3 regions of the Sulfurovum aggregans genome follow, and region 1 is predicted to be linked to each of the others. Evidence: riboswitches for the same ligand, from Rfam matches in the RefSeq annotation. Region 1 holds a riboswitch; each other region holds the start of a gene.
The links. A riboswitch is a leader RNA that binds a small molecule or an ion and turns the genes downstream of it on or off. The one in region 1 is predicted to bind cyclic di-GMP.
Positions count from the first base shown of each region.

Region 1 (6,643 bases):
GTTTTTACTATGATAAAGTGCTAACTTTATGGCCATATCTTCAAGATAATCTACAGAAAGGAACATTAATTTTGGAATAAATAAATTTTCGGATTTACTGAAAAAGATTCTATTGGCTTTCCAGGATTCATCAATCTTTTTTTGTATGCTTTTCATTTCTTTGGGATAGTTATACAAAGATATTTCCAGCAAACTCTCTTCAATAGCAGCCATAACCTTTTTCATTTGTTCTTTATTGGTAGTACTGTCAAAACCTACATGAAGTGCCATATAATATTTGGTAACTCTTTCAAAAAGATATTCCATTTTTTTGGTTACCATTAACATCTCCTCTTCTCTGGAAAAATCATATTTATGCGCAGCAGCAATGGAATCTGCCCCTTCAAGCAGTGTTTCACTATAATCAAGCATCAATGCAGCTTTTTCTTTATCCGGTGTTTCCTCGAAGATCTGTGCTATCTGATCCTTGCTGTAGGCAAGAAACTCAAGAATATCTTTTGTATCGGTATCCTTGGTTGCTGTAGCAATAATCCTGAAATCATTATTTAACCTGTTCAGTGCTTTTTTCAGTTCATCCTTCACTAATTTTTTATCAGGATGTTTATAAAGGAAAAGATAATCTTTTACCATCTTTTGACTAAGGTATCTAATATTTTCCGAAGCCTCAATAATATTTACATCTCCTCTTGTTGCCGCTTCACTGAAAAGTGTCGATCCTAACAAAAGAAAAAATATATAAAATATTTTTTTCATTATTCATCCTTATTTATATAGCTCCACATAAAGCTTCGTTATCTCATTCATCTTTTTGGTAATATTATCCGTTGTATTAAAAACAATTAATGGCAATCCGCCTTTTTCAATATTAAGATAGAACTTATATACAATTTTCCAAAGTCTGTCTATTTCATTCAATTTCCGGTTGATCGCCGGTGTATTTGCCGGATTTTGCATAAGTGCTGCATGAGACTCACTAAACAACTTTACTGCCGCTTTCATCTGCTCAACTGTATTTTTATCTTTAATCCCTGCCTGATAAGCAATATAATATTTGGCAATACGCTGTGCAAGCATACGCTGCTTTCCTGCAATACCTACGATTTTAGATTCTTTGATCTTTACCGTCTCTTTTAATGAATCAACAACATACTGGCTTCCTTCCAGCATTGATTCACTTAAATCTATAACCAATTGTGCATTATCGATTGTAAATGGTTCATTTGCCGTTATTTTAAGGTCTTCTGTACTCATTTCAACAAAAGCAAGAAGATTCTTGATCTCCGGGTCATTAATGGACTTCACAAGCACTTTATGGGATTTTACAAGTTCGGAAAGAGATTTTTCAAGCTGTTTATTCGCCTTTGCCGGAGCAATCTTCATACCCGCATAAAGGTAATCTTTTGCAATTCGCTGGGAAAGCATTCTTTGTTTACCTGCTATATCTATCAATTTTACAGTATCTGCTATCACTGTCACATCTGTTGAAGGGGCCTTTAGCTCTTCTGCTGTACACATCCCTGACAATATAAATATTGCTGCTGCCATTCCTATATTTTTGATCATTCTATTTTTCATCCTGTCTCCTTTTATTTGGTTTTTAACTCAACATATTTTTGTGTTACACTGTTCATATTCAAAAGAATATCATTTGACTTCTTGTATATCAGCGTTGAAACGAACTTGGATTTTGATCTGTCCATTATTTCAGAAAACATAAATGACCGTTTGACTTTTGCCAAAAGGCCGTTTATCTCATCAGTATTCAAATTTGAACTTTTCAGTTTTGTCAATGAATCAAAATGGTCTTCAAAAGTTTCTGCTATCTTCTTGAGGTCTTCACCCGGTTTGCCAAAAGTATTTCCCCTTCCTACCATTGCATAATCTTTCAACATATGCTGGGTGAACATTCTCTGCTTCCCTGCTATATCAACTGCCTGTACAGTACTGGTTATTTCTATCGCTGGAACTGAAGTAATAAAAAGTGAAACTGCTACCAAACCCATTTTAATTTTTTTTACTGCCAATCCGTATTTCCTACTTTTCCTGTGCGGCATAAAGGCCTGTTGCCGTGTTCATATCTTTTAACATCTCATTTGATTTTTTGTAAATCAGTGACGGAATAAATTTCGAACTTGATTTATTCATGATCTCAAAAAACATAAAAGACTTTTCTGCTTTTTTCAGCAACTTATTGATCTCCGGTGTACTCATATCGGATTTCATCAGTTTATCCAATGAAGTTTTAAACAAATTCATTGCCTTGTCCATCTTCTCTTTGAACTGAGGGTCATCCACACCCCATACTTTAAGCATATAAAGGCTTGCCATCCTTTGGGAAAGCATTCTTTGCCGTCCCGATATATTGATGATTTCTCCGGATGTTTTTCCTGTCTGCTTTGCAAAAAGTCCGACTGCTTCATTTGACTGTTTGAGCAGTGCCTCCAGATCTTCTTGCATTTTCCCTGCTTTTTCTTTACTTGGTGGTTCATTTAATGCCGCTTTGATCGGACCCCACATAGCTTTGACTTTTTCTAGACTTTTTTCTGTGGCAGGATCCGTATTAAACTCTATAAGTGAATTCAAATGGTTCTCGAATAATCCCATTATTTTATTAAGGTCTTCTCCAGGATTTCCAAAATGGTTTTCCAGCCCTACCATCGCATAATCTTTCAACATACGCTGTGTAAACATTCTTTGCTTCCCGGCAACATCTACAGCTACAGAAAGATTTTTGATTTCAATTGCAAAAGCATAACTGGAAATAAGAGAGGGAAGAAGAACAATTTTTATTGCTTTTTTCATAAAATCAGACACTATAAACTCCTTTTTTACTTAGTATATTAAAATAACAGAATACTAAAAAAGACAAAGAAGAAAGAAAAGCTTATACTTAAATTAAGCAGTCTGGCAATCTTGCATTCAAAAGACCCATAACTTTCCGTCCCTGCTTCACAACAGGTTTGGCTTTTTCAATTAAACATCGTATTTACTACACTATTAATTGTACTTCTTGTAAACTTCAACAATACTTATAATCCCAAATCCCGAAATAGAAAAACAAAAGAATAAGTGAAGATGCCGTAAAATACGAAGAAAGCCAGAGAAAAAGCCCACTCAACGCTTTCACCCAATGGGTGAGCTTTTTCCAGGAGGATAAAAGTATGGCACAAAGTGTTTTAAATTTCACTGTAGAGAGCACCGAAGAGAGACTGACACCCAGAGCAGGAGAGGCAGTCTTTGGAGAGTTTTTAAAAGCAATCAAGCTTGATCGGTTATGCAACCGATATCTTCCTTTACCTAAAAGTAACCGAGGCTACGATCCTTATACCTTTATCCATTCACTTGTTCTAATGTTACACAGTGGAGGCAGATATCTGGAGGATATCCGCACCCTTCAGTCCGATCACGCACTTCAAGAACTACTTGGGATAAAGCATATTCCCACAGCAGACAGTATCGGCAAATGGCTCAAACGCTCCGGCAAAGTCAAGATGTCGGGGATGGAAAAACTCAACCGTACCTTGCTACAACGCTATCTTCGCAGAATAGATGAACCTTTGGTGCTTGATATTGATGCAACCGTGATAGAAAGCCATAAATCTATTGCGTTTACCACCTATAAAATGTTCCCGGGATTTACTCCCATCATTAGGCATCTTAATGGCGGCTATGTGATTCATCAGGAGTTTAGAGCCGGTAATGTAGCACCTGCTGATCATAATCTTGCATTCGTCAAACAGTGTGAAGCACAACTTCCCAAACATCGAAAACTCTCCTATCTGAGAGCCGATAGCGCTTCGTATCAGTCATCACTGTTCAATTATTGCAATAATCGTAATATCATCTATGTGGTAGGCGGGCATCTTGACAGGAGTGTACTGACAAACATTGAAACAATTGATTCCTGGGAACCCCTTAGAACAATAAAAGGTACCGCACATCATCTCAAAGAAGAGGTAGCAGAATTTTACCACACGATGCAGAATACCGATCATGCCTTTCGTATGATTGTGATTAAAAAAACCACCACCCCATTGCTGCATGGCATGGAGGCGTTTCTAAGCCAGGAAGAGAAGCTGGCACTCGCTTCTGAACGTTACAGTGTGATTGCCACCAATGACTTGGAGAAAACAGCTGAAGAGATTGTACGCTTTTACCGACAACGGGGTGATACCAGTGAAAACCGAATCAAAGAACTGAAAAACGGGTTCAATCTGAAGTACCTGCCAACTTCAGACTTTCAAGCCAATGCGCTCTACTTTCATATCGGTACATTGGCATACAACCTGTTCATACTCTTTAAACGTATATTACATGTCAGCTGGCAAAAACACACCATTCAAACCATTCGCTATAAACTGTATCATATTGCAGGTAAAGTAGTCCATCATGCTCGCCAAATCGTGCTTAAAGTCAATGAAGCGTTTGTGGATATCCTCAATCACATACGGCATCAATGCTATTTGCTCAGTTTAGAGTAGCAACTTCACCACTGCGGCATTCCCTTTATCATTTCTTCTTCAGACAAAGTGACAGGATAGCTATGTCAAAAAATCAGGAAAATGGCTTTAAAAAGAGTATTTGACGCACCACTTTGTTGACATAGGGATACAAAGAGCTCTTTTAAGCACACTTTTTTACAGTTCGGAGACAAAAACGGGTTATAGTCTCTCAATTTTTATGAAATGAATTTTCTATTTCGGGATTTGGGATAATAATATCAATAAAATATGTTATAAAAGAGATATTTGCAATCTTTTGCTAGAATACTAAAAAAACGGATCTGTTGATATGAAAAAGCTTCTTATTCTGCACATATTTTCATCTATACTTTTTGCTTCTACCGATGCTGAAGCACTTTATCTTAAAAATGCCTGCAATTCCTGTCATGGTATGTATGCGGAGGGGATGGGGGCTTCACCTAGATTACAAGGTGTAAGAAAAGATATATTATTGCAAAGATTAAAAGATCTTCAACAGGGGAAAACACGTACTGCATTTGGTTCCGTTATGATATCTTTTGCTAAATCACTGGATGAGAACCAAACCATTCAAATGGCAGAGTATCTCTCCACGCTTAAAACAACTGTAAATAAAGATCGTTATGAAATAGAATATGACCCTGCAGGAGATGGCGGGTCATAATAGAAAACCATGTTTTCTTAATGTGTAGCTATTTGCGGTTTTTCCGTCTCTTGAGGAACCACTTCGACTTTTACCTCTTCTGTTTTCTCATTCACTGCCGGGGCAGCATCATCTGAAGTCTCTTTTTCTTCTGTTTTTACATCTTTGCTTACTGCTTTTTCAGAATCTGAGGTTGTTTCTGGAGAAGCTGCTGCAGCAGGTTTCTCTTCTTCTGTTTTTACAGATTTACTTGCTTCTTCCAACTCTTCGAGTTCTTCTTTGAGATCATCAAGTTCACTGTCCAGTTCTTGTACTTTTTCAACATTCACACCATACTCATAAACAAGCTCTCCTCCCTCTTTACCTTGCTTCAGTATACCTGCAACAAATAGGATAAGCACTAACAGATAAAGTGCTTTCATGAGCCCTCGGCTAATTAGTGCGGAGAGTATTTTAAATACCAGTACCACTACAGAGAAGAACATAAGATAAGTACCTAAAAGTTTATGTGATTTAAGTTCTCCCTGCGCAGCTTCACTGAGTAACGGGAAAGCCTCCTTACCATCTACACTTCCTGTCAAGTATGCAGCAACAGCTACTACCACAGTTAAAACCAGTAAAAAGAAGGACGCAACCCCTATGGCTCTTTTCTTTACAATAAGATTGGCAATTTCCAACAAAAGAACAATGATCGGCAATGCGATAATAAAATGATCTATTGGGGGATGTAACAATACAGGGATATCAAACGGAAGTTCGATTTGTGGTAATTTAATAGCTGGCAATTCCATACTTTAATTCCTTTTATTTTTGAATTTGATTATTATAACACAAAATTATTTACAATCATAGCTTTTAAAATGGTTTTACAACTACCATAATTACGATACCTATCATAAGCAATGTAGGCACTTCATTGTAAAATCTGAAATATTTGCCGCTTTTATAAAACGGATCCATGATAAGTTTTTTACGGATCATATTCAGTGAAAAACTATATACGATCAAAAATATCAGAAAAAACAATTTCACATGCATCCATCCGCCACTTTGGAAAATACCAGGGTTCAGATAAAGCATAGATCCTCCGGAAATAATAGTCGCCCACATTGCAGGTGCTCCTATATATGTATAGAGTTTATATTCCTGTATCTTTACTACTTCGCCAAACGCTTCATTATCTGCATGCTCTCTATGGTAGATAAAGAGTCTAGGCAGGTAAAACAACATTGCCATCCAAGAGGTAAAACTCATTACATGAAATGCCAATATCCAATTATAGTACGCCATTTATTTCTCCAATATATCAAAATCTTTTTTACTGTAAACAACCAACTGTAATTTCTTATAATATCCAAGATGGGCATAGCCTATCTTTAGTTTACTGCCATCAGATAGTCTATTTATCTTTTTTTTAAAATAGAGGGGGATTTCTTTTCCCCCTATAGTAATTTTTTTATTATGATAGACCCCTGTTATATTACGTATTACTTCATTTTGCTTTAAATTACTCTGATAT
Region 1 covers NZ_AP042387.1:722,157-728,799, forward strand. The annotation lists gene ACZ48W_RS03575 (hypothetical protein) at 1-753, opposite strand, end outside; gene ACZ48W_RS03580 (type IV pili methyl-accepting chemotaxis transducer N-terminal domain-containing protein) at 763-1,575, opposite strand; gene ACZ48W_RS03585 (hypothetical protein) at 1,587-2,024, opposite strand; gene ACZ48W_RS03590 (type IV pili methyl-accepting chemotaxis transducer N-terminal domain-containing protein) at 2,035-2,814, opposite strand; cyclic di-GMP riboswitch class I at 2,896-2,975, opposite strand; gene ACZ48W_RS03595 (IS1380 family transposase) at 3,162-4,481, shown strand; gene ACZ48W_RS03600 (c-type cytochrome) at 4,792-5,145, shown strand; gene ACZ48W_RS03605 (DUF2231 domain-containing protein) at 5,163-5,915, opposite strand; gene hemJ (protoporphyrinogen oxidase HemJ) at 5,980-6,414, opposite strand; gene ACZ48W_RS03615 (endonuclease/exonuclease/phosphatase family protein) at 6,415-6,643, opposite strand, start outside.

Region 2 (6,643 bases), 420 kb from region 1:
CACTACTCTGAGCACTTGGCATGTTTTGATTGCAAGTTGAGTTTTGAACCTTTGGAGCCCGTAAGCTTTTCATTTAATTCACCAAAAGGTGCTTGTCCTGCCTGTGATGGGTTGGGGATCCGTTATGCCATAGACCTCAAAAAGGTCATAGACCAAGAACTCTCTATTGAGAAGGGTGCAGTCAAAATCATGTACGGTTTTAATAAGAGTTACTATACTAAATTTCTCAATGCTTTTTGTGAACAAAATGATATTGACATTAAAATACCTTACGGTGAACTTCCTGAATATCAACAAAAAGCTATACTTTATGGTATCGGCGGTACGGTTGATTTTACATGGAAGCGTCATAAACTCAAACGTGAATGGCCGGGGGTTGTGAAGTTTGCACATGATATGTTCAAAGATGAGAAAGACCTCTCTGAATATATGACCGAAAAAGTATGTGACAAATGTAACGGACACAGACTTAGACCACGCTCTTTGGCTGTGAAGATAGAGGGCAAGAATATTGCTGATATTATTGATATGCCTATTGAAAAATCTTATGCTTATTTTGCCGACGAGAAGAGTTTTTCTCATTTGAGTGAACAGCAAAAGATGATAGCAGAGTCTATACTTAAAGAACTTCAGGAGAGACTCTTCTTTTTGTATGATGTTGGATTGGGATATATTTCGTTAAATCGTGATGCAAGAACCATTTCCGGAGGTGAGGCACAGCGTATCCGTATTGCTTCACAAATAGGTTCGGGACTTACAGGTGTGATGTATGTACTGGATGAGCCCAGTATCGGATTGCATGAACGCGATACCATGAAACTGATTCGTACATTGAACTCTCTGCGGGATAAGGGAAACTCTGTTATCGTAGTAGAGCATGATAAAGAGACGATTCTTGCAGCGGATTTTATCATAGATATAGGTCCCGGTGCAGGAGAGTTTGGTGGAGAGATAGTCTTTGCAGGGGATGCAAAGAAACTTTCACGTGCCAAAACACTTACGGCTGACTATCTTTATGGTAAAAAAGAGATAGCTTATAGCCATGACAACCCGCAAAAAGAGTGGATAGAGATAAAAAATGTAACCCTGAATAACATTGAAAAACTTGATGCAAAGATACCGCTCAGGAACCTTGTGTGCATCACGGGTGTAAGCGGAAGCGGTAAAAGTTCACTGATACTTCAAACTTTACTTCCTGTAGCAAGAGAGCTGCTTAACCATGCAAGAAAGGTCAATAAAGTAGATGGTGTAGAGATCACAGGACTTGAGAAACTTGATAAAGTCATCTATCTTGATCAAAGCCCTATAGGACGAACTCCGCGCTCAAACCCTGCAACCTATACAGGTATCATGGATGAGATACGTAAACTTTTTGCACAAACGAAAGAAGCAGAATTGAGAGGCTACAAAATAGGACGTTTCTCTTTTAATGTCAAAGGCGGACGATGTGAGAAGTGTCAGGGTGACGGACAGATCAAGATAGAGATGCACTTTTTGCCGGATGTGCTTGTAAGCTGTGACGCCTGTGATGGTACGCGTTATAATGCACAGACAAGAGAAGTGTTGTATAAAGGGAAGTCTATTGCTGATGTATTGGCTATGAGTGTAGGGGAGGCATTAGAGTTCTTCAAAGCCATTCCTGCTATAGCTGTTAAGCTCAAGACACTGACAGATGTAGGTTTGGACTACATTACACTTGGGCAAAATGCAACTACACTTTCAGGTGGTGAGGCACAGCGTATCAAGCTCAGCAAAGAGTTAAGCCGTAAAGATACAGGGAAAACCCTGTATATTTTGGATGAACCTACTACCGGACTTCATTTCGCAGATGTAGACAGACTGACCGGTGTACTGCATCATCTTGTTGAATTGGGTAATTCGGTAGTGGTGATCGAACATAATCTGGATATGGTTAAAAATGCAGATTACATCATAGATATGGGACCGGAAGGTGGAAACAAGGGGGGACTTATTATTGCGACGGGTTCTCCGGAGAAGTTGGCTGAGGAGTATGAACAGACGGGAAGTTATACCGGTGAGTATCTGGCCAAAGAGTTGCTATAGCATCACTCTTTGCCATTTTAGTTTAGACAGCCATCACGGACGACGAAACTGTTTTTTCCCCTTTTTTTGACTTTCATAAGCAAAATTCAGACCCAGTTTAACAATATAAAGCATAATAAAACATGCTATTACTTCATATCCTATGGCCCAGGTCAAGATAAAAGAGGAGTGTTCAAAGAGAGAAAAAAAGAGTTTAGGTTCTCCTCCGGCAATATAAAAGAGAAGAAAAAGAAGACCGGCCAAATAAGGCAGTGAAATAAAATAGATGGCTAAAAACGGTTTTTCAAGACCTTGGGGGAAAAAAAGAGGTGTGTCTGAAAAATGAACTTCTTTTTGTGAGAACTTTGTAGATGATCTGATAGTTTTTTTTAATGGGGGATGCGTTACGGTTGCATGCATTATATGAGTTGATGAGCTCATAGGGCCACTCCTTTTTGCTATTGCAATATTTATTCAAGTGCTGATCTGAACAACCCGGCTGCCTTAAGAAGACCCGTGGTTTTCCGTCCTATTTTCACAAATAGTTTGGCTTTATTTACATATATATAGATAGTAACAATTAATATATTAATATTAAATTAAATCAAGATAGAAATAACAGTTAATAGGTTAAAATACATAAAAAAATAGGCTTTCTTTTGAAAACAATCACTATTATAGATACATTCGGCTTTTTCTTTCGCTCTTATTTTGCACTTCCTCCTTTACGTAATTCGGAAGGCTTTCCTACAGGGTTGCTGACAGGATTTATAAATCTTGTCGATTCACTCCATCGTGATCACAGTACAGATTATTTGGTATTTGCACTTGACAGTAAAGGGAAAACATTTCGAAATGAACTTTATCCGGAATATAAAGCAAATCGTGAAGCACCTCCTGAAGACTTGACAAAGCAACTTCCTATTGCCATAGAATGGATAGAACAGATGGGGTTTGCAAACCTTTCCCGTGAAGGATATGAAGCAGATGATGTGATCACTACAGTGACAAAGTTCGCCAAAGAACAGGGAATGAAAGTACGTATTGTTTCGCATGATAAAGATCTTTATCAGCTTATTGATGACGGTATGGTCGTAATGTATGATTCTGTAAAGAAAAAAGAGGTAGATGAGCAGGCATGTATAGAAAAATTCGGGGTAAATCCTAAAGATTTTGTTGACTTTCAGGCAATAGTAGGAGACAGCTCGGATAATGTTCCTGGAGTTAAAGGAATAGGAGTCAAAGGAGCGGCAAAACTGATCAATGAATTTCATACTCTTGAGAATATTTATGCCAATATTGAAAAATGTGGAACCCCTCGTATACAAAAGCTCTTACTGGAGAGTAAAGAGAAAGCCTTTTTGTCACGTGAACTGGTAACTATGAGAACAGATGTATTTAAAGATCTTGATCTTGAGAGTTTTGTCTTTGAAGACAGAAATTATTTGAGCTGTCTGCTAGATGAATTCGAACAGTATGAGATGAAACAGGCGATCAAAAAGGCACAAGTAGGGCAGAATGAAGCAGGTTGCAGTGATGTGGTCAAGCCCAAGCCAAAAGAGCCGATACTCAGTTTTGAAGCAGTCACTTTAGACAGCAAAGAGAAGTTGGACAGCGTCATAGAAAATATTGAAAATGACACAATCTTAGCTTTTGATACAGAAACTACAGGCTTGGATACCAAAGTAGCAAAGATGGTCGGATTTAGTTTTTGTACGGCAACAGATAAGGCATATTATGTACCTGTAGGACATAGTTATCTTGGTGTAGGAGAACAGGTACACATAGATGATGCGATCGTATCACTCAAAAAACTACTGAAACATAAAGTCGTAGGGCAAAATCTAAAGTTTGATCTCTCTTTGCTCTACAACCAGTACGGTCTTGATGAGGTCACCCCTTATGCAGATACGATGATCATGGCATGGCTTTCAGATCCCGGAAGCAAAGTAGGACTTGATACTTTGGCAAAGAAGTTCTTTAAGTATGATATGAAACCGTTTAAAGAGATGGTGAAAAAAGGGGAAGATTTTTCCGCTGTTTCCATAGATGACGCGACTTTTTATGCAGCTGAAGATGCCTGGATGACCTATCTGCTCTATGGTGCCATCAAAAAGAAGATGGAGCTTAGTTCTCTGACACCTCTTTTAACAGAAGCAAAAAATGTGGAGTATCCTTTTATCAATGTACTTATCCGTATGGAACGCTTAGGGATAAGAGTAGACCAGTCAAAACTACATAGTTTGCAAAAAACATTAAGTGGGGACCTTGCAACTTTAACGCAAGAGATCTATGCACTGAGCGGGTCTGAGTTCAATATCAAATCTACTCAGCAACTCGGTGTGGTACTGTTCCAACAGATAGGACTCAAAGGTGGCAAGAAAACAAAAACAGGGTACAGCACCAATGAAGCTGTACTTCAGTCCCTTAAGGGAGAGCATCCTGTTATAGAAAAGATACTTGAGTATCGGGAGTACCAGAAAATACTCTCTACCTATGTAGATCCATTACTTAAACTTGCCAAGAAGGATGAAGAGAGTCGTATCTATACCTCTTTTGTACAAACGGGTACAGCAACCGGTCGTTTAAGCTCACGTGACCCTAACCTGCAAAACATCCCTGTACGCTCTGCACTTGGACGTTCTGTGAGAGAGGCATTCGTAGCCAGAGAGGGATACAAATTAGTCAGTATAGACTACTCGCAAATCGAGCTTCGCCTGCTTGCACACTTTTCAAAAGATGCTGCTTTAATGGAGGCTTTCAATAATAATATTGATATCCACATGGCTACAGCAGTAAAACTTTTTGGTGAAGATGAAGCTAAAGAGAAACGAAATTTTGCCAAATCAGTTAACTTTGGACTACTTTACGGGATGGGGCCTAAAAAACTCTCTGATGAGTTAGGTATTAGTTCTAGTGAGGCTAAAGAGATTATCATCAATTACTTTGCATCATTCCCTACTGTAAAAAACTTCTTAGAGGGTATCCAGGAGAGAGTAAAGATAGATGGTTACGTAGAGACCATACTAGGTAGAAGACGACTCTTTGACTATGAGAGTGCCAACGGTATGCAAAAAGCAGCGTTTATGCGTGAGTCAGTCAATACAGTTTTCCAAGGGAGTGCTGCTGATCTGATAAAACTCTCTATGAATCAGATAGATGCGATGATACAAGATGAAAAACTAAATGCCTTTATGCTGCTTCAAATACATGATGAACTTATCTTTGAGATCAAAGAGGAAAGCGTAGAGGAGATATCTAAACGTTTTGTACATACAATGGAAAATGTATTAGAGCTTGATGTACCTTTGGAGTGTTCTGTGAGTGTTGGAGATAGTTGGGGTGAACTTAAGTAAGATATCTTCCTAATTAACATTCCGTTAGCATACATGAGCTATAATCGCTTCTTATTAATTTGAAATTTATGCGTATAGAAGGATTTTAAACCATGTTAAAACATATTTTATCCATGAAAATGGCAGTCTTGATGCTGTTTCTTTTTGGAGTATTGGCAGGTGCTGCAACATTTATAGAAAATGATTACGGTACACAAACAGCACAGGCACTCATCTATAAAGCCAAATGGTTTGAACTCTTTTTAGCCTATTTTATAACTATACTGGTATATCAGATAATAAAGTATAAAAGCTATAAGACAAAATTTCCGGTATTCCTTTTCCATATGTCATTTCTCATCATCGCTATAGGTGCACTTATTACACGTTATGTGGGTTATGAAGGTATTATGCACATCAGAGAAGGGAAGTCAACAAATTTAATGGTTTCCGATGTAAAAATACTGCAATTTTATGCTAAAAGTGCTGATAAAAATGCTTCTTTGGAAAAAGAGTTGTATTTCTCGACAATGACTAAAAACAGTTTATCCGAAAGCTTGAAACTAGGTGATAAAAAAGTAGATATTGAGTTGGTTAAGTATCTACCTACAGCGACTCAAGAGCTTGTATCGGATCCTCATGGTAAAACACTCTTGGAGTTGAAAGTCTCGGCAGGTGGTCAAGGAAAGATACACTATTTTGAAAAAGGAAGTATCAAGGATTTTGGTGGTTTCTATGTGGCGTATAATACGGCAAATACAAGAACAGATAAACCGACATTCATGATAAGCGGTGAAGCAGGTTCTTTGAAAGTACATTTCCCGTTTATCTTAAAAACACTCAATATGGAAACGAAAGAGTCGGCTGAGCTTACGGCCGGTGACAACAATCTTACACGAAGAATGTTATATCGTTTTGGAAGTAATGCGATAGTCTTAAAGTCCATACATGAAAAGGCCAGCTTGAAAACTGTTTCACATGATATTAAAACACAGTCCGGCCAAGCAGAATTCATTCAACTTAAAGTAAGTGTAGGTGATAAAAGTCAAGTTGTGACCTGTAAACCAAGAAAAGGGCAGACAGGTGAGTTGAAAAAACTTACACTGGATGGTGTGGATATAAGTTTGCGTATCGGTGCAAAGATCATAGAGTTGCCATTTTCCATTAAGCTGGAGAAGTTCAAGTTGGAACGATACCCCGGTTCTATGACACCTGCATCGTATGCAAGTGATGTCGTGCTCATAGATAAAGAGCAAAATATCAAC
Region 2 covers NZ_AP042387.1:306,412-313,054, reverse strand. The annotation lists gene uvrA (excinuclease ABC subunit UvrA) at 1-2,064, shown strand, start outside; gene ACZ48W_RS01450 (hypothetical protein) at 2,098-2,484, opposite strand; cyclic di-GMP riboswitch class I at 2,530-2,604, opposite strand; gene polA (DNA polymerase I) at 2,703-5,399, shown strand; gene ACZ48W_RS01440 (cytochrome c biogenesis protein) at 5,492-6,643, shown strand, end outside.
Region 2: it holds a riboswitch for cyclic di-GMP, as region 1 does, so the genes downstream of both, ACZ48W_RS01450 (hypothetical protein) here and ACZ48W_RS03590 (type IV pili methyl-accepting chemotaxis transducer N-terminal domain-containing protein) in region 1, are expected to answer to the same signal.

Region 3 (6,643 bases), 250 kb from region 1:
AATGAGGATATGTATCATCTTGCCATATCCATATTTTTTCATTTCCCATCTCTATCCTTGGTCTGTGTGAGCTGATTAATTTAGATAATCGTATCATAATATGAGCTGATTGTCAAATTTAAGTAGCTCAAAGATACAATAACTCTTTATCTATTTTGGCAGATAAGATGCAAAATGTTTGAAGTGGTACACGAATTGGTACACGATTTAGAGCCTAGTCTCGCAAAGCACGGTGTAGAGGGGAAGTAAAATTCCCCCTCATCTCCACCAAAATTAAAAACTTCAAATATAAAATTCTTCTTTAGATTATTTTTCTTTCAATATCAGAACTTAATGCTGTTGTCACTTCATAACTAATCGTTCCAAACTGTTTCGCAGCTTCTTTTGCATCATTCATCACACACACCTCTTCTTTGGTAGATTCAAGTACAATGAAATCCATAGAGACACGTCCGAGTATAGGGAGTCCTTCTGCTGTACTGTAGGGTTGCCCGGAGTTACCTCTGCACCAACCATCCCCATAACCCAGATCATACGTAGAAACCGTCATCTCTTTAGGAGCAATAAAATCTCCTCCGTACCCTACTCTTTCCCCTTTTTTCAGTACTCGAGTAGAGGTCTTTTTTGCATGGAGGGTGAGTACCGGTTTAAGTATTACTTCATCAAAAGAAAGAGGCAGTTCATTATAACCGTAAGCCCCTATCCCTACTCGAACCAGATCTTCATCAAAATGTTTACTGCGCAGGATAGCTGCTGAGTTATGCGAGTGGAATCGTACATTGGTGAAACCTTCATTTTTCACATGCTCTTTTACTGCTTCAAAGCGTTTCTGCTGCCAGAAAAGTTCTGAACCAAGTTCATCTGCACTGCGGAAATGGGTCATCACTCCCACAAGATCCAAACCTTGTTCTTTTATCAGTCCCAATGCAACATCCAACTCATCAAGTGCTATACCGTTACGATGCATTCCTGTATCTACTTTCAACTCTACTTTTGCACCTTTTTGGGCTTTCACAATATCACTCAGGATATTGATAGCAAAAGAACACTTATCATCTTTTACTATCTTGTCACCCAAAACTAAAACGGTTTCAAAGAGTGCTTTGATAGACTCTGCCTCTACACTCTTTCTCACTACGGCATGTTTAATGCCAAACTGGGATGCAAGTTTTGCCATAAGCTCCAGACCATGTCCATATGCATTGTCTTTGAGAACAATAGCGATCTTGTCTACCGAGCCGGTTTTTAGTGCAATTTGGTTAAGATTATGATAGAAGTTTTCTTTATTGATCGTGATAGTTGCCATAGAGGGATTATACATGCTTAATAAGTAAAAAGGGATTAAAATGGATTGGTTTACTGGCGTAGTTGTTGTTGGGATGGCTGCAACACTTATTTTTACAGGATTTCTTGTGAAAGAGTTCAGGAAAAGTATCAAAGAGAGCAAAGAGGGTAGAGTCAGTGGAAAATGTAACCTTGACTAACAGAGTAATGCCTGCTGAATGGGAGAAGCAGAGAGCTGTACTTATGTCTTTTCCTCATGAAGAAACAGACTGGGCAAAAGATGATCTTGAAGCTGCTCTTTCACCTTTTATCCGTATCGCCCAAGCCATTGCTTATGGAGAAGCCGTTTACATCATCTGTAAAGACAAAGAAAAGATCTCTTCTATGTTCTGTTCTGCTCGAAACATGACTTTTATAGAGATACCTACCAATGATACATGGATACGTGACTACGGATACATCAGTATCAAAGAAGAAGGCAAGACTAAACTGCTTGACTTCACTTTTGATGGCTGGGGAGGCAAATTTGAAGCTTCACTTGACAACAGTGTCAATCAACATTTACATCAAAAAGGCTATATGGGTGTCACTCCTCTTGAAAAAATCAATTTCGTACTTGAAGGAGGCTCTGTAGAAAGTGATGGAGAGGGGACTGTCCTCACTACTTCAGAGTGCCTTTGTAATCCAAATAGAAATGGTGGACTGAGTAAAAAAGAGATAGAAGAAAAATTAAATACCTACCTTGGAGCTGATAGAATTCTATGGCTTGACCATGGTTATCTTGCCGGAGATGACACAGACTCTCACATAGATACCTTAGCCCGCTTTGTCAACAAAGAAACCATAGTATATGTCAAGTGTAATGACAAAGAAGATGAACACTATGAATCATTACAAAGGATGGAAGCACAACTCAAAACATTTAAAACAAAAAATGGAGATCCTTATACCCTTATTCCTCTGCCTATGTGCGAAGCAAAGTATAATGACGAAAGAGAAAGGCTACCTGCTACCTATGCCAATTTTCTCATTACCAATGATGCACTCATCTACCCTGCCTATCATGATAAAAATGATAAAAAAGCCGGAGAGATATTTCAAGGGATATTTCCGGATAAAGAGATCATTCCTGTACATTGTTTAAAACTTATTGAAGAGGGAGGAAGTCTCCACTGTTCTACGATGCAGGTTGTTTATTAACGCCTATACCCAAGATCAAGCGTCCAATACGTTTTGTAATACCCCTTTGGATTTGTACTTTTTGCCAATGCCATTTCCCTGAAATTCGGGCTCATGATATTGGCACAATGGGAAGGACTTTTCATCCATGCATTCACAATTTCCGATAGGGTTTTCTGCCCGGCACCTACATTTTCAGCAAAGGCAAAAGCCTTTCTGTATGTGTAGCCATGAAATTTCCCGCGTTCCGACGCTCTGCTTGCATGCCCTTTTTGTCTCCCTGTAATATCTGTCAATTTTCCGGAACCCGCATGGTGAGATAAATTATGTGTCGCCATATCATGAGCATGTTCAGCAGCGGCCCGATGCAGCTTATCACTCCATTTCAAAGGCATTGCTGCTTTAAATACCCCCTTATGTCCACATCTTCTTGGTTTGCTTCTGAGTATATTGATCACATCAAGATACGATTTAACCATAGTACGGTCACTGTCATAACGATAGGGAGTATTGAATCTGCTATCTATAGGAGTAGTTTCATTCGTACCTGCATGGGCATCCATTGTAAATAAACCGATAATGATCAGAAAAGAATATCGAAACATTCTCTCTCCTTTATTGCATCTATTGAATTGATTAAAAAGAAAAAGAGGGAATACACAGTGTAGACCGCTGGCAACCTGGCGATCTTTCTAAAAGATCCATGGCTTTCCGTCCCTGCTTCACAACAGGTTTGGCTTTTTCAACTTTTAATAACTTATTTTATAAAATATCACAAACTAATTTAAAATAAAATAAATCCAAAGTTCTCACGCTTATGCTAAAATAACAGAAAAATAAAGGCAAAGCCTATGCAAATTGCTCTTATCCAACAACAATATCATGGTAGTAAAAATACTACTATCAATATAAGTACACAAAACATACAAAAAGCTGCACAAGATGGTGCAGAACTCATTGTTCTGCAGGAATTGCATCAAAATGAGTACTTCTGCCAAAGTGAAGATACAAATTTTTTTGAATATGCTTCTGATTTTGAAGCAGATGTATTGTTTTGGAGCAGTATTGCCAAAGAAAACAGTATTGTACTTGTCATTTCACTTTTTGAAAAACGTGCACCGGGTCTCTACCACAATACTGCTGTAGTCTTTGAAAAAGACGGCTCCATTGCAGGGAAATACCGAAAAATGCACATTCCTGATGACCCTGGTTTTTATGAAAAGTTTTACTTTACCCCTGGTGATCTTGGATTTGAACCCATACAAACCTCTATTGGTAAACTTGGTGTACTGGTATGCTGGGATCAATGGTATCCTGAAGCGGCTCGTATTATGACACTCAAAGGGGCTGAAGTTCTCATCTACCCTACAGCCATTGGCTGGTTTGATGAAGATACTCAAGAGGAGAAACAACGACAACTGGAAAGTTGGATCACCATACAACGTTCCCATGCCATTGCTAATGGTATCCCTGTAGTCAGCTGTAACCGTGTAGGATTTGAAGCCGACAGCAGTAGAGTAATGAAAGGGATTCGCTTTTGGGGTAATTCCTTTGTCTGCGGTGCACAAGGTGAGATGTTAGCTCAGGCAGATAATGAAAGTGAAACCATTCTCTATGCAAATATAGCGCATGCACGCACCAAAGAAGTACGAGACATCTGGCCATTTCTACGGGATAGACGTATAGAAGATTACAATTGTCTATTAAAACGTTTCTGCGATTAAGTTATTTTAATTATAATCCGTAAAAATATTTTCCCAAGGAACAATCATGTCAATGGATATTACCCCCGTAAAAAAAGGTGAACAAGTTCACTTTCATAACCCTGCTATAGCATTTTATGAGGCTATTGGTGGTGAAGATGGAATGCGAGAACTCATGTATAACTTTTATGACAAGATCTATGAGAGTGATATCGCCCACTTCTTTCCCCAAGATGAAGAAGAGTTTGAAGCGGTCAAAGTTAAAAATACCAAATTTTTCATCCAGATCTGTGGTGGACCGAAAGTCTATGAAGATGAAGCAAAAGGAATGGAGCTTAATGAATATATGATCAGGCTTCATGATGATTTTTCTATTACTGAGAAATCACGCATAGAGTGGCTTGGTACTATGAGGGAAGCCCTTGAAGAGCTTGAAAATGTAGATAAAAAACTAATAGAAGATTTTTGGAGCTACCTTGAAAACTTCTCAAAACTGACTGTCAATACTTTTGCTGACGGCAGTACCTATTATGCAGCATATACACAGGCAGCGGAAGAGAAATAATTTTCTCTCTGCCTGAACCTGTTCCAGGTTCTCTTTGATATGCTATTCCATCCTGTAAGAAGGATGGAACTCTATTCAATCTTTTTCTTAAGAAGCTGGTGCAAATGCAGCTTCCATTGTTTCCAGTTTTAAAACCATTTCATCATATTTTGTTTGTGCTTCAGCTTCACTGTAATCTAAAGTATCTACAAGTTTTGTTTTAATTTCCGTTTCATTCTGTACCATTATTTCACTCATCATACCAAAAGCTGTATCTACCGTAATTTCTGCATTTGCAATGATCACTTCTGTCACAGGGTCAATAAGTTCTTGTGCCACTCCTGCTGCTTCCAGTAAATGTTCTGTAACGTACACTTCTACATCATCTGGAGAAAGCACCATAATCGCATCTACAAAATTTGAAACCAACTCGTAATCTGTTTCCAGTTCTCCGGTTATACCGCTTATATTCATATCAGCAATCATCTCCTGCATTCTTTCCACACTCATGGCATAAAGTTCAGAATCAGAAATTACATTCATTACATCCATTGCTTCAGCAAAATATTGTACACGTAACTGCTCTACTCCACTGAGATTCTGATCTGCAATCGTAGCGATCAATGTACCTAATGTACTTCCGCCTACTTCCAATAAGTCTATTTCCGGAACAGACATCTCTTCTGCGATTGCTCTATAGAATGCTCTTGTATCATTGGTATCTGTTGCAAGCTCTGCAGCCTGTTGTAATGCCATTGCTGCCTGAAGTGCTCCCTGATCCTCTAATTCAAGCATATTTGCCTGCAATTCTTCTACTGTCAATCCAAGGACAGATGCAACTCTTTCCTGAGCAGCTGTCATATTCATATCTGCTGCCATAGCTGTTTCATATACTAAAGTAGTAAGTGGTGTGATCATCTGTTGTGCAGCAAGGTTTGCTTCATCGATCATTGCTGTCATCGTACCTGTAAACGGCATTTTTGTCACTCTGTCATATCCACCCTGTACAAGCAATGTTGCTCCAGCTATCATATCATCCTGTGAAACAGTCATACTGTAAGTACCGTTCATATCTGTTTTTACTGAAGGCTCAGTAGTTTCACATTCACCATTGTTATTGATATCCAAACATACTGTCGCACCTACCAGTTCAGGATCTACAGCAGTTCCCTGTACTGTTGTCTCTGTTGATCCGGAAGCTGAACCTCCACCACCACAACCAACTAAACCAAAACCTGCTACCAATGCAGTTACTGCTATAATACTTGTTTTTTTCATAATTCCATCCTTTAAAATTGATACTGGTATTATGACAAAGAAGTATTACCTGAAAATTACTAGAAGTTATTATAGTTATAACCATAGAGCCTATACTGTTTTTGAAGTATTATTATAAAACGGGTAGAGCACCCTGTTTAAAAATAGTAGCCAAGATTCACAATCGTAGAAAGGTCACTTGCACTATCACTCAGACCGTGAGAAACCCTCAGATTCATAAACCAGTGCCTATTGAAAGCATGATTTACCATCAATGTTGTATTTTCAATATCTTCAATACTGCTGTAAACTGATTTCTCTCTGCTGTATGAGAGATTGATATAGGTAGTGTCAAACAGATAATATCCTATACTTACCGATTTTGTATCTATATTCCGGGTCATCTCATCATGCATAAACGTATATTTGTAATAAAAATTCATATCAAATTTATCTATTTTATAATTCATATTCACATTCAAAAAATAATCTGTTTCATTACTGCTGTCTGAAGCTATAGGCAGTACCATACCCGGCCCGAATTTCATGGTCATATGATCCATTTTTAATTTATAGTTTACGGACAGATAGAGATCATTGCCTGCATAAGTATTGTTCTGGGAATAAGACTGGGTAAACAGAGTAACTATAAAATTCTTATAATAATAGTCAGCCA
Region 3 covers NZ_AP042387.1:969,096-975,738, forward strand. The annotation lists gene ACZ48W_RS04750 (Fic family protein) at 1-49, opposite strand, end outside; gene ACZ48W_RS04755 (alanine racemase) at 302-1,306, opposite strand; gene ACZ48W_RS04760 (hypothetical protein) at 1,347-1,484, shown strand; gene ACZ48W_RS04765 (agmatine deiminase family protein) at 1,462-2,484, shown strand; gene ACZ48W_RS04770 (CAP domain-containing protein) at 2,481-3,068, opposite strand; cyclic di-GMP riboswitch class I at 3,135-3,211, opposite strand; gene ACZ48W_RS04775 (carbon-nitrogen hydrolase) at 3,315-4,187, shown strand; gene ACZ48W_RS04780 (globin domain-containing protein) at 4,234-4,731, shown strand; gene ACZ48W_RS04785 (hypothetical protein) at 4,819-5,988, opposite strand; gene ACZ48W_RS04790 (hypothetical protein) at 6,126-6,643, opposite strand, start outside.
Region 3: it holds a riboswitch for cyclic di-GMP, as region 1 does, so the genes downstream of both, ACZ48W_RS04770 (CAP domain-containing protein) here and ACZ48W_RS03590 (type IV pili methyl-accepting chemotaxis transducer N-terminal domain-containing protein) in region 1, are expected to answer to the same signal.